Regions from separate parts of the Photobacterium damselae subsp. damselae genome, predicted to be linked through region 2. Evidence: predicted binding sites of a transcription regulator. Region 2 holds the regulator's gene; the other holds the start of a gene.

Region 1 (4,394 bases), 1.3 Mb from region 2:
AAGCCATAGGTATTTTGCTTACCTTGATTGGTAATAATGGCTAACGCTTTCTCTGGGTTAGAACTGGCAACGACACCGTTGAGGGTTAAATTCAATCGTGTTTCAGGTGCATCTTGCTTAACTGGTGTTGCCACAGGTTGAGCTGATTGCTGGTAAAGACCAAATAAGTTCATAGCAATTAGGTCAGCAACTGGGAATTTCTGCTGTTGGCCAACAGATTGTGTCTGACTAGGCTGCCAAGAGGTGACAGTTTCTGTAGGTTGGATAACAGTCCAGAGTAATCGACCCAAAATCCAACCAAACCAAATCACCAACAGCAAAGTAACTATTTGTGCCACTTTAGCTATAGGCATAGGAGAGTGCATTTTAAATTGATTTAACTGTTTGAAAACAACCATGATTTGATCCATTTTTGCGATGAAACGCTATTGTACGCTTATCACCATTAATTCACCTAGAGTTATGAACAGAAAGGTGCATAACAACTCATATAATTTAGGTTGAGCGAGAAAAGTCTAGAAAAAAAGCTAAATTCGTCCATTGTTCTACGATGAAATGATAAAAACCAACTTTTTCTCGTATCTACGATTGAAATTTAGGGGCAAGATCACCATTTAGTAGAGAGACAGAAAGCATTAAGCTTAAACTGATACATACACGACAATAATCCCATAGAGTTATTAAGGATTCTTATGAGTCGACAAACTCCCTCAGTAGAGGACGCCGTCCGTCTTGATAAATGGCTATGGGCGGCTCGTTTCTATAAAACACGCTCTATCGCACGTTCAATGATTGAAGGCGGTAAAGTGCAATACAATGGTCAGCGCTCTAAGCCAAGTAAGATCGTTGAAGTTGGAGCTGAAATTAAATTACGCCAAGGTAACGATGAAAAAACCGTTACCATAGAAAAAATTTCAGCGGCGCGTCGTGGCGCTCCTGAAGCACAAACTTTATATCAGGAAACCGACAGCAGTATTGAGCAACGAGAACGTAATGCTCAGTTACGTAAACTAAATGCTCTCGGAAGCCCAAGTCCTGAAAAGCGACCAGATAAAAAACAACGTCGCGATATAATTAAATTTAAGAACGTTAATAACTAGCGCTATTAGAGTTGATATCGATTATAAAGTTCAGCGGCAAAAGCAGGTGTTATCATCCATTTGCTCTACAATACATAATCGAGCACAGCGCTGTTACTAAGATCCCTTGCCGGAGAAAAAACAATGACAACTGATAATCTTTACCGCTACCTATTTGATGGTGTGTCCGTTCGTGGAGAACTGGTTCAATTAGGCGACACTTACCAACAAATCATTGCTAGCAAAGAGTATCCAGCACCGATTCAAAACCTATTAGGTGAACTATTGGTTGCCACTAGCCTACTCACTGCAACCTTAAAGTTTGAAGGTTCTATCACAGTCCAGCTACAAGGTGATGGTCCTGTTAGTCTTGCGGTAATTAACGGCGATCACGATCAAAAATTACGTGGTGTTGCTCGTTTTGAAGGTGAAATTCCTGCAACTAACAATATCCATGAGCTAATGGGTAAAGGCTATTTAGTTATCACTATCACTCCAACTAAGGGTGAGCGTTACCAAGGTGTGGTTGGTCTTGAAGGCGATACACTTGCAGAATGTTTAGAAAGCTACTTTAAAAATTCAGAGCAGTTAAAGACTCGAATCCTGTTACGTACTGGTGAATTTGAAGGTCAAGCCAAAGCGGCTGGTATGTTGCTACAGATCCTACCGGATGAACAAGGTAATGAAGGTGATTTTGAACATCTAGAAGCGCTAACCGAAACAGTTAAAGATGAAGAACTGTTCGGTTTAGATGCACAAGATGTTCTATACCGTTTATACCACCAAGAAGAAGTGAAATTGTTTGAACCACAACCAGTAAGCTTCTTCTGTGGTTGTTCTCGTGAGCGTAGTGCATCAGCTATTCGTTCTATTGATCGTGCAGAAGTAGATGCGATTGTGGCTCAAGAAGGTAAAGTATCTCTACACTGTGATTACTGTGGTACTAGCTACGATTTTGACAGTATTGATGTGGCGAACCTATTTGAAAATGGTCAAAACACCAATAACGAACAAGTGCATTAATTAATTCGTCTCACGATAAAAGCACCCTAATGTATTGCTTAAATAGCCAGATTCGTTCTGGCTATTTTTTTATTTCTAGCCCGAAAACTCCCCATTTAGACGCAAAATTGCTGCCAACACTGCACTTCTTTTAACCAAAATATTAATTTTTGGATCTAGCGCAATCGTTTTACATATGTGTAAACTAACCACCCCAACAAATATTAAGACTTTTACTTAACCTTAACATTTGAATGGTTATTTTTTGATAAAGCTCCCTGATTTACCTCGTTAGGGTTGTTAGCATGGTCAACAGTTAAACAACATCTTACCCAAGGAGCACCTATGACTACTATGGACGTCGAAAAAAAGGTTGCAATAAATATGGATTTATCTCAATACGGTATCAAAAATGTTACAGAGGTGGTTCGTAACCCTTCTTACGAAATGTTGTTCGAAGAAGAAACCAAACCAGGTCTGGAAGGATATGAAAAAGGTGTCGTAACTGAGCTAGGGGCAGTTGCAGTAGATACTGGTATCTTTACTGGTCGTTCGCCAAAAGATAAGTTTATCGTAAAAGATGACACCACTCGCGACACGATGTGGTGGGCTGATCAAGGTACGAACGATAACAAAGCATTAGGCCAAGAAGCTTGGAATGATCTAAAAGCTCTTGTTACTGATCAGTTATCTGGTAAGCGTCTATTTGTAGTTGACGGTTATTGTGGTGCAAACCCAGATACTCGTTTATGCATTCGAGTTATTACTGAAGTTGCATGGCAAGCTCACTTTGTGAAGAACATGTTCATCCGTCCAACCGAAGCTGAGCTTGAAGATTTTGAGCCAGATTTTGTTATCATGAACGGCTCTAAGTGCACCAACCCTAAATGGGAAGAGCACGGTATGAACTCTGAAAACTTCACCGTGTTTAATCTTAGCGAAAAGATGCAGTTAATTGGTGGTACTTGGTACGGCGGTGAAATGAAGAAAGGTATGTTCGCCATGATGAACTACTTCCTACCGCTACGAGATATTGCTTCTATGCACTGCTCTGCCAATATGGGCGAAAATGGCGATGTGGCTGTCTTCTTCGGCCTATCAGGCACAGGTAAAACAACACTTTCAACCGATCCAAAACGAGCACTAATCGGTGATGACGAACACGGTTGGGACGACCACGGCGTGTTCAACTTTGAAGGCGGTTGTTACGCTAAAACAATTAACCTATCAAAAGAAGCTGAGCCAGATATCTACAATGCCATCCGTCGTGACGCTCTACTTGAAAACGTAACCGTACGTGGCGATGGCTCTATCGACTTTAATGACGGCTCGAAAACAGAAAATACTCGTGTTTCTTACCCGATTTACCACATCGATAATATCGTTAAGCCAGTATCTAAAGGCGGTCATGCTAATAAAGTGATCTTCCTATCTGCTGACGCATTCGGTGTTCTACCTCCAGTATCAAAACTGACTCCAGAACAAACCAAGTATCACTTCCTATCTGGCTTTACCGCGAAACTGGCAGGTACTGAACGTGGTATTACCGAACCAACGCCAACATTCTCTGCTTGTTTTGGTAATGCGTTCCTAACTCTGCATCCAACCAAGTATGCAGAAGTCTTAGTTAAGCGTATGGAAGCTGCAGGTGCAGAAGCGTATCTAGTTAATACGGGCTGGAATGGCACGGGCAAACGTATTTCGATTCAAGATACTCGCGGCATTATTGATGCAATCCTTGATGGCTCTATCGATAAAGCGCAAACCAAGCATATCCCTATCTTCAACCTAGAAGTTCCAACAGCGCTTCCAGGTGTTGATAGCAACATTCTTGACCCTCGTGATACTTATACAGACCCTCTACAGTGGGAAAGCAAAGCAAAAGACTTAGCTGAGCGCTTTGTTAATAACTTTGATAAGTACACAGATACAACTGAAGGTGCAAATCTAGTTGCAGCAGGTCCTCAGCTCGACTAATTGTTCACTCTAGTCTATTAAGCCTTCGTCTTGTGGCGAAGGCTTTTTTATTGTCTAAAACGACTAACAGCTCAACTATTTATGTGTTCTGTTCATCCATTACTTAAATGTTGAGAGAATAATCAAAGTAGGTGTAATACAATCAGATAAAGCAGCAGCAATAAGGAAGTGTTTATGCGTATATTAGCGAAATGGGTTGTCACATTGATAATCTTGTTACTATTGCTTATTACCGTAACTCTCGCTCTGCTGCAAAGCCAGTTTGCGACTCCGATTATCAATCGATTGGCCACATACTCACCGTATCCAATCCAATTTCAACAAGTCAGCTACTCA
Region 2 (4,394 bases):
ACCGAGGGTAGCGCGTTTTTATTTCAGCAAAAGCAAAAAATCTTTAAAAATCGATTAGTTGATGGAAAATTCTACAACTTTAGAGGTTTCTTGCTGCACGGTACGATTATCAGGAAGATCGTTGATGAGGATATAACCACTCAAAAAAACCGGAAGAACCGCAACCAATAGGCTTTTCCCTATGTGGTAATTACGATACCAATGTTTGCGAGCCTTAAAAAATAGGATCAAACCCCAAACAAGAAGAAAGATATTTAAAAAACCCATCACGACAATGGTATCAGAGAGTGATTGTAATGAGGCTATATTTTGCTTTACTGCAATGAGAACGGCAAAAATAGGTAGAAAAGAGAGAACGATACTAATTTGAAGTAGTCTTGGCCATTTACAAAACTTGTCTTTAAAAATATTTGTAGTTTGTCCTGGAAATGGGTTGGAACAACTCATAATCGCCTCATACAACATTAGCATCTCTAAGTATTTAATTATTTGAGTGCCCGTATTCCTATATAAGCCTCAAACTATAACTATATTATCGGAAAAATGAGTGAAGGGTAGTTTTGATGTAAGGTGGGTGTAAACTTTGTGACTTTGTTCAATAAACTTTAGTTGTATTTATTTTTTGTATGTCTGTATATGATTATTTTTTAAAAACTGTGTTTTATATTTAATGGGTGGTTTTAACCTAGATATATAAGATTATTAATATATTAATCAGTTGTTATGTAACTTGTTTGATAAAAAAAGAGGCTGATAATAGCCTCTCTACTTAAGTGTTAATTTAGCCAACGTATTGTGAGTATTGTTTTTAATTTAATGACGAAAGTAGCTCATGGCGACGCTGTTCAGTAATTACTGACCAATGCTGACCACTGATAGCTCCTTCAAGTGCCCACAATAGTTCAAGATTTAAAGAGTCTCCTTGAGATGACTGTAGTGCTTTAAATGCATCAAGAGCACCAACAGCAAATAATTGCTCAACGGTTTCAATTCCTGCTTTTTTTAACATGCGTTCATTGGTTAAGCGTAGATTAGGTAGATCTTTAATTCGATTAGGTGTTGCTTTTGATTTGGATTCCTTATCCTTTTCTGCCGCTTGGAGAGAGAGTTCACCTTGCTTGATTAAGCATTGAGTATCATCCCACCAATAGTCAGGAATGGCATAATGTTTTGTGACAACTGGAAATCCTTTTTTGTAATATATATAGGGTTTTAGTCCCAGTGCTTTAAATTCCCCTTCATTATGGCAATTGGCCCGTAGATGTAGCGTATTGTTTACTACCAGAGCAAACATAGTATCACCCGCGAATATACCAAAACCTCCAAACATAGAGCGTGATTTGATACGCCCAAAACATTCAAATAATTTTAACGTGTTTTTTAATACTGGTTTGTCCATGCTTCTTCTCGGTGAAAATAATCATGAGTCACCTAACATCAGAGCGGGGATTTAGATTATCAGAATAACTAAATATTCTGTCAGAAACCCTAAGATTCATGACATTGATATTTTGATTATCGGCAACCCCGCTACCATGAGTTTATGTATATAAACTTTTAGGCCGGAAGCTTTGCGTCCTATCTCTTTCAAGATAGTTTGCCCTGTTCGTAACTGATAAAGGTTAACGTAGATAGCTTAATATTTTTTATATGAAGTTGCAAAATTTGTGATGTTGATTCAGTTAATAATTTAAAATGAGTAATATAGATGCATAAGAAATGTTTAATTATCAGCCAAAAAAGCGCTTTAAGAATAAAGTGTTACGAACATATCCTATTATTAACCTTTTTTTAAATCGTAATTTGGTTAAGGTAAAATGAATACAGAATAAATTTTAATTCATTAAACTGATTAGACCTGTTTAGTCTTTCTTTTTATATAAAAAAAGCCAATATTGAATATTGGCTTCATATTTGGAATAGATTCCCAATTAATTAAGATTCTTTACCGACTTACGAATAACGAGCTCAGGCGCCATTTCAAAAGTTTGACGCTCATGATTCTTATCTTTGACGCGATCCATTAAAATTTCAACAGCCGTTTTACCTAAACGACGTTTTGGCTGATGGATTGTTGTCAATGGCGGTGAAAAATATGGCGCTAAATCGATATTGTCATAGCCAATAATTGAAATATCATCAGGAACTCGTAATCCTGCTTGTTCAAATGTGCTGATCATCGCCATAGCCATAATGTCATTAAAACAGAAAATAGCCGTTGGACGTTCAGTCATCGCGATAAAGTCTTGCGCCGCTTTTACTGCCGTATCACACTCAAAATCACCTTCAAGAATCCAATCTTCATTTACAGATAGATTGCTTTCTGCCATCGCTTTACGGAAGCCTTTAAGACGCTCGCGACAGGTTGACTTGTCTTCATGACCAGACAAACAACCAATTTTGGTATGGCCATTTTCAATAAAGTGTTTAGTTGCAATATAGCCGCCATGCTCTGCATTATCTTGGATTTTATCTGTATGTGGTGACTCTGGGCCCCAATCCATGATAACCATAGGCAGATCTTTTTTGCGTTCTAGCAACTCAAGCAGTTTCTCATCCAGATCGGAACACATAACAAGCAGACCATCGACACGCTTTTCTGCTAGCATGCGAAGGTAATCTTGTTGTTTCGATAGGTTACCTTCTGTATTACACAGAATAAGCGTATAACCTTCTTTATAACAGTACTCTTCAACACCGTGAACAACTTCAGCAAAGAATGGGTTGGTTGATTTAGTTACCAACATACCGATTGTACGGGTTGTATTGCATTTTAAACTGCGAGCAACAGCACTTGGAGCGTAATTAAGCTCATCAACCGCTGCCATAACTTTCTTTTGTGTTGCTTCTGCGACAAAGCGCGTTTTATTGATCACGTGAGAGACTGTCGTCGTTGAAACACCAGCCATACGTGCAACATCTTTAATCGTTGCCATAGTTATTCTTCTAATAATGGGGGTCTAGAGTCAGACCGCAATTCTTTCGATATCAAATTGGTTAGCCAGCTCTACGTTGAGTCTCTCTGGCTATTCAGTTTGTTATCACCACACAGTTAATCTTGCTTTTAATCTCTAATAATTAGCTAAAGTTTAGATGATTAAGCAAGTAATCGGGTTTGTATTGTGAAACCCGCTAAAAGCTAAAAAGCCGCACCATAAAGAGCGGCTTTTTGATAACAAGTGCTATAAGTGAATATTATACGATTCTATTACATTGTGTAATCGCTTGCGATCACATTTTACCTAGAGTCTGCGCGAGTGCAATGTTTCTGTGCTTGAAGCGGAAAATACTTGATAGGCATCAATAAATTTGAATGTAATTAAACGTAAATATTCATTGGTTTTATCGATTAATGGCACAATTTCTGCTCATAACAGAGACATTAAGCCAAAATAACCGGGTAGTTATGTTCTGGATGAGCGATAACTTGAACTGGCCAGCCGTAAACATTTTCGACTGCGGTTGGGGTTAGTACTTGCCATGGCGTACCATCAGCTTGAATTTTGCCTTGGTTCAAAATGATCAAACGATCCGCGTATTGAGCGGCTAAGTTCAGATCATGAATAACAATGATAACGGCAGCACCCTGTTGTGAAAGCGCTTGTGCAATCTCTAAAGTATGATGTTGATGAGCAAGATCAAGAGCAGATGTGGGTTCATCAAGCATTAAAATACATTGTTCGCCAGAGTGCGATAACTGGGTTAATACTCTGGCAAAATGAACGCGCTGTTTTTCCCCGCCAGATAGCGTTGGATAAAGCCTGTTTGCGAGATGATCCACACCAACTTTAACCATATTCTTAGCCGCTAGTTGTTGCGCTTGATGATTTGATATTGCTAAAGGCATCGCACCAAGCTCTGCAACTTCATGAGCAAGAAATGAGAACGATAGGGTACTGTGCTGCGGCAATATACCCATGTGTTTTGCCAATAATTCAGATGGCCAATGATCTTTGGGTCTTGAAAAGATCTCAATCGATCCTGAATTTGGCGTTATTTCACCGTTTAATACCTTCAGTAGACTACTTTTACCGGCACCATTTGGACCTAACAGCGCGGTTATTTGCCCAGACCTTATTTCTAAATCAACATTATCTAGTAAGGTCTTTCTGCCCAGCTGCAAATGAAGGTTAGAAGCTTTTAGTGCTATTGCGTGATGAGAGGATAGTGTGCTGCTCATGCCATACGTCCTTTTTGCTGGATCAATAACATAATAAAGAAGGGAGCACCGATGATGGCAGTGATAATACCAACTGGTAACTCTTGAGGAGCAAAAGCGGTACGAGCAATCATATCTGCAAGTAACAAAATGAAGGCGCCTAATAGGGCTGATACCGGAATTAAGTTTTTATGGTTTGGTCCAATTAGCATTCGTCCCAGATGAGGAATAATAA

What was found. The regulator PurR, encoded in region 2, represses purine synthesis genes. The targets are predictions, from matches to a motif close to TNANGNAAACGTTTNCNTNA.
Region 1: pckA (phosphoenolpyruvate carboxykinase (ATP)) is a predicted target of PurR. The motif match lies at 2,259-2,278, and genes of this name have one in related genera.

What each region holds. Positions count from the first base shown of each region.
Region 1 covers NZ_CP146970.1:195,147-199,540, reverse strand. The annotation lists gene gspC (type II secretion system protein GspC) at 1-398, opposite strand, end outside; gene hslR (ribosome-associated heat shock protein Hsp15) at 693-1,100, shown strand; gene hslO (Hsp33 family molecular chaperone HslO) at 1,224-2,102, shown strand; gene pckA (phosphoenolpyruvate carboxykinase (ATP)) at 2,427-4,058, shown strand; gene WAX86_RS00880 (AsmA family protein) at 4,233-4,394, shown strand, end outside.
Region 2 covers NZ_CP146970.1:1,493,851-1,498,244, forward strand. The annotation lists gene WAX86_RS06805 (hypothetical protein) at 55-447, opposite strand; gene WAX86_RS06810 (TfoX/Sxy family DNA transformation protein) at 809-1,399, opposite strand; cyclic di-GMP riboswitch class I at 1,518-1,612, opposite strand; gene purR (HTH-type transcriptional repressor PurR) at 1,932-2,936, opposite strand; gene WAX86_RS06820 (heme ABC transporter ATP-binding protein) at 3,383-4,180, opposite strand; gene WAX86_RS06825 (iron ABC transporter permease) at 4,177-4,394, opposite strand, start outside.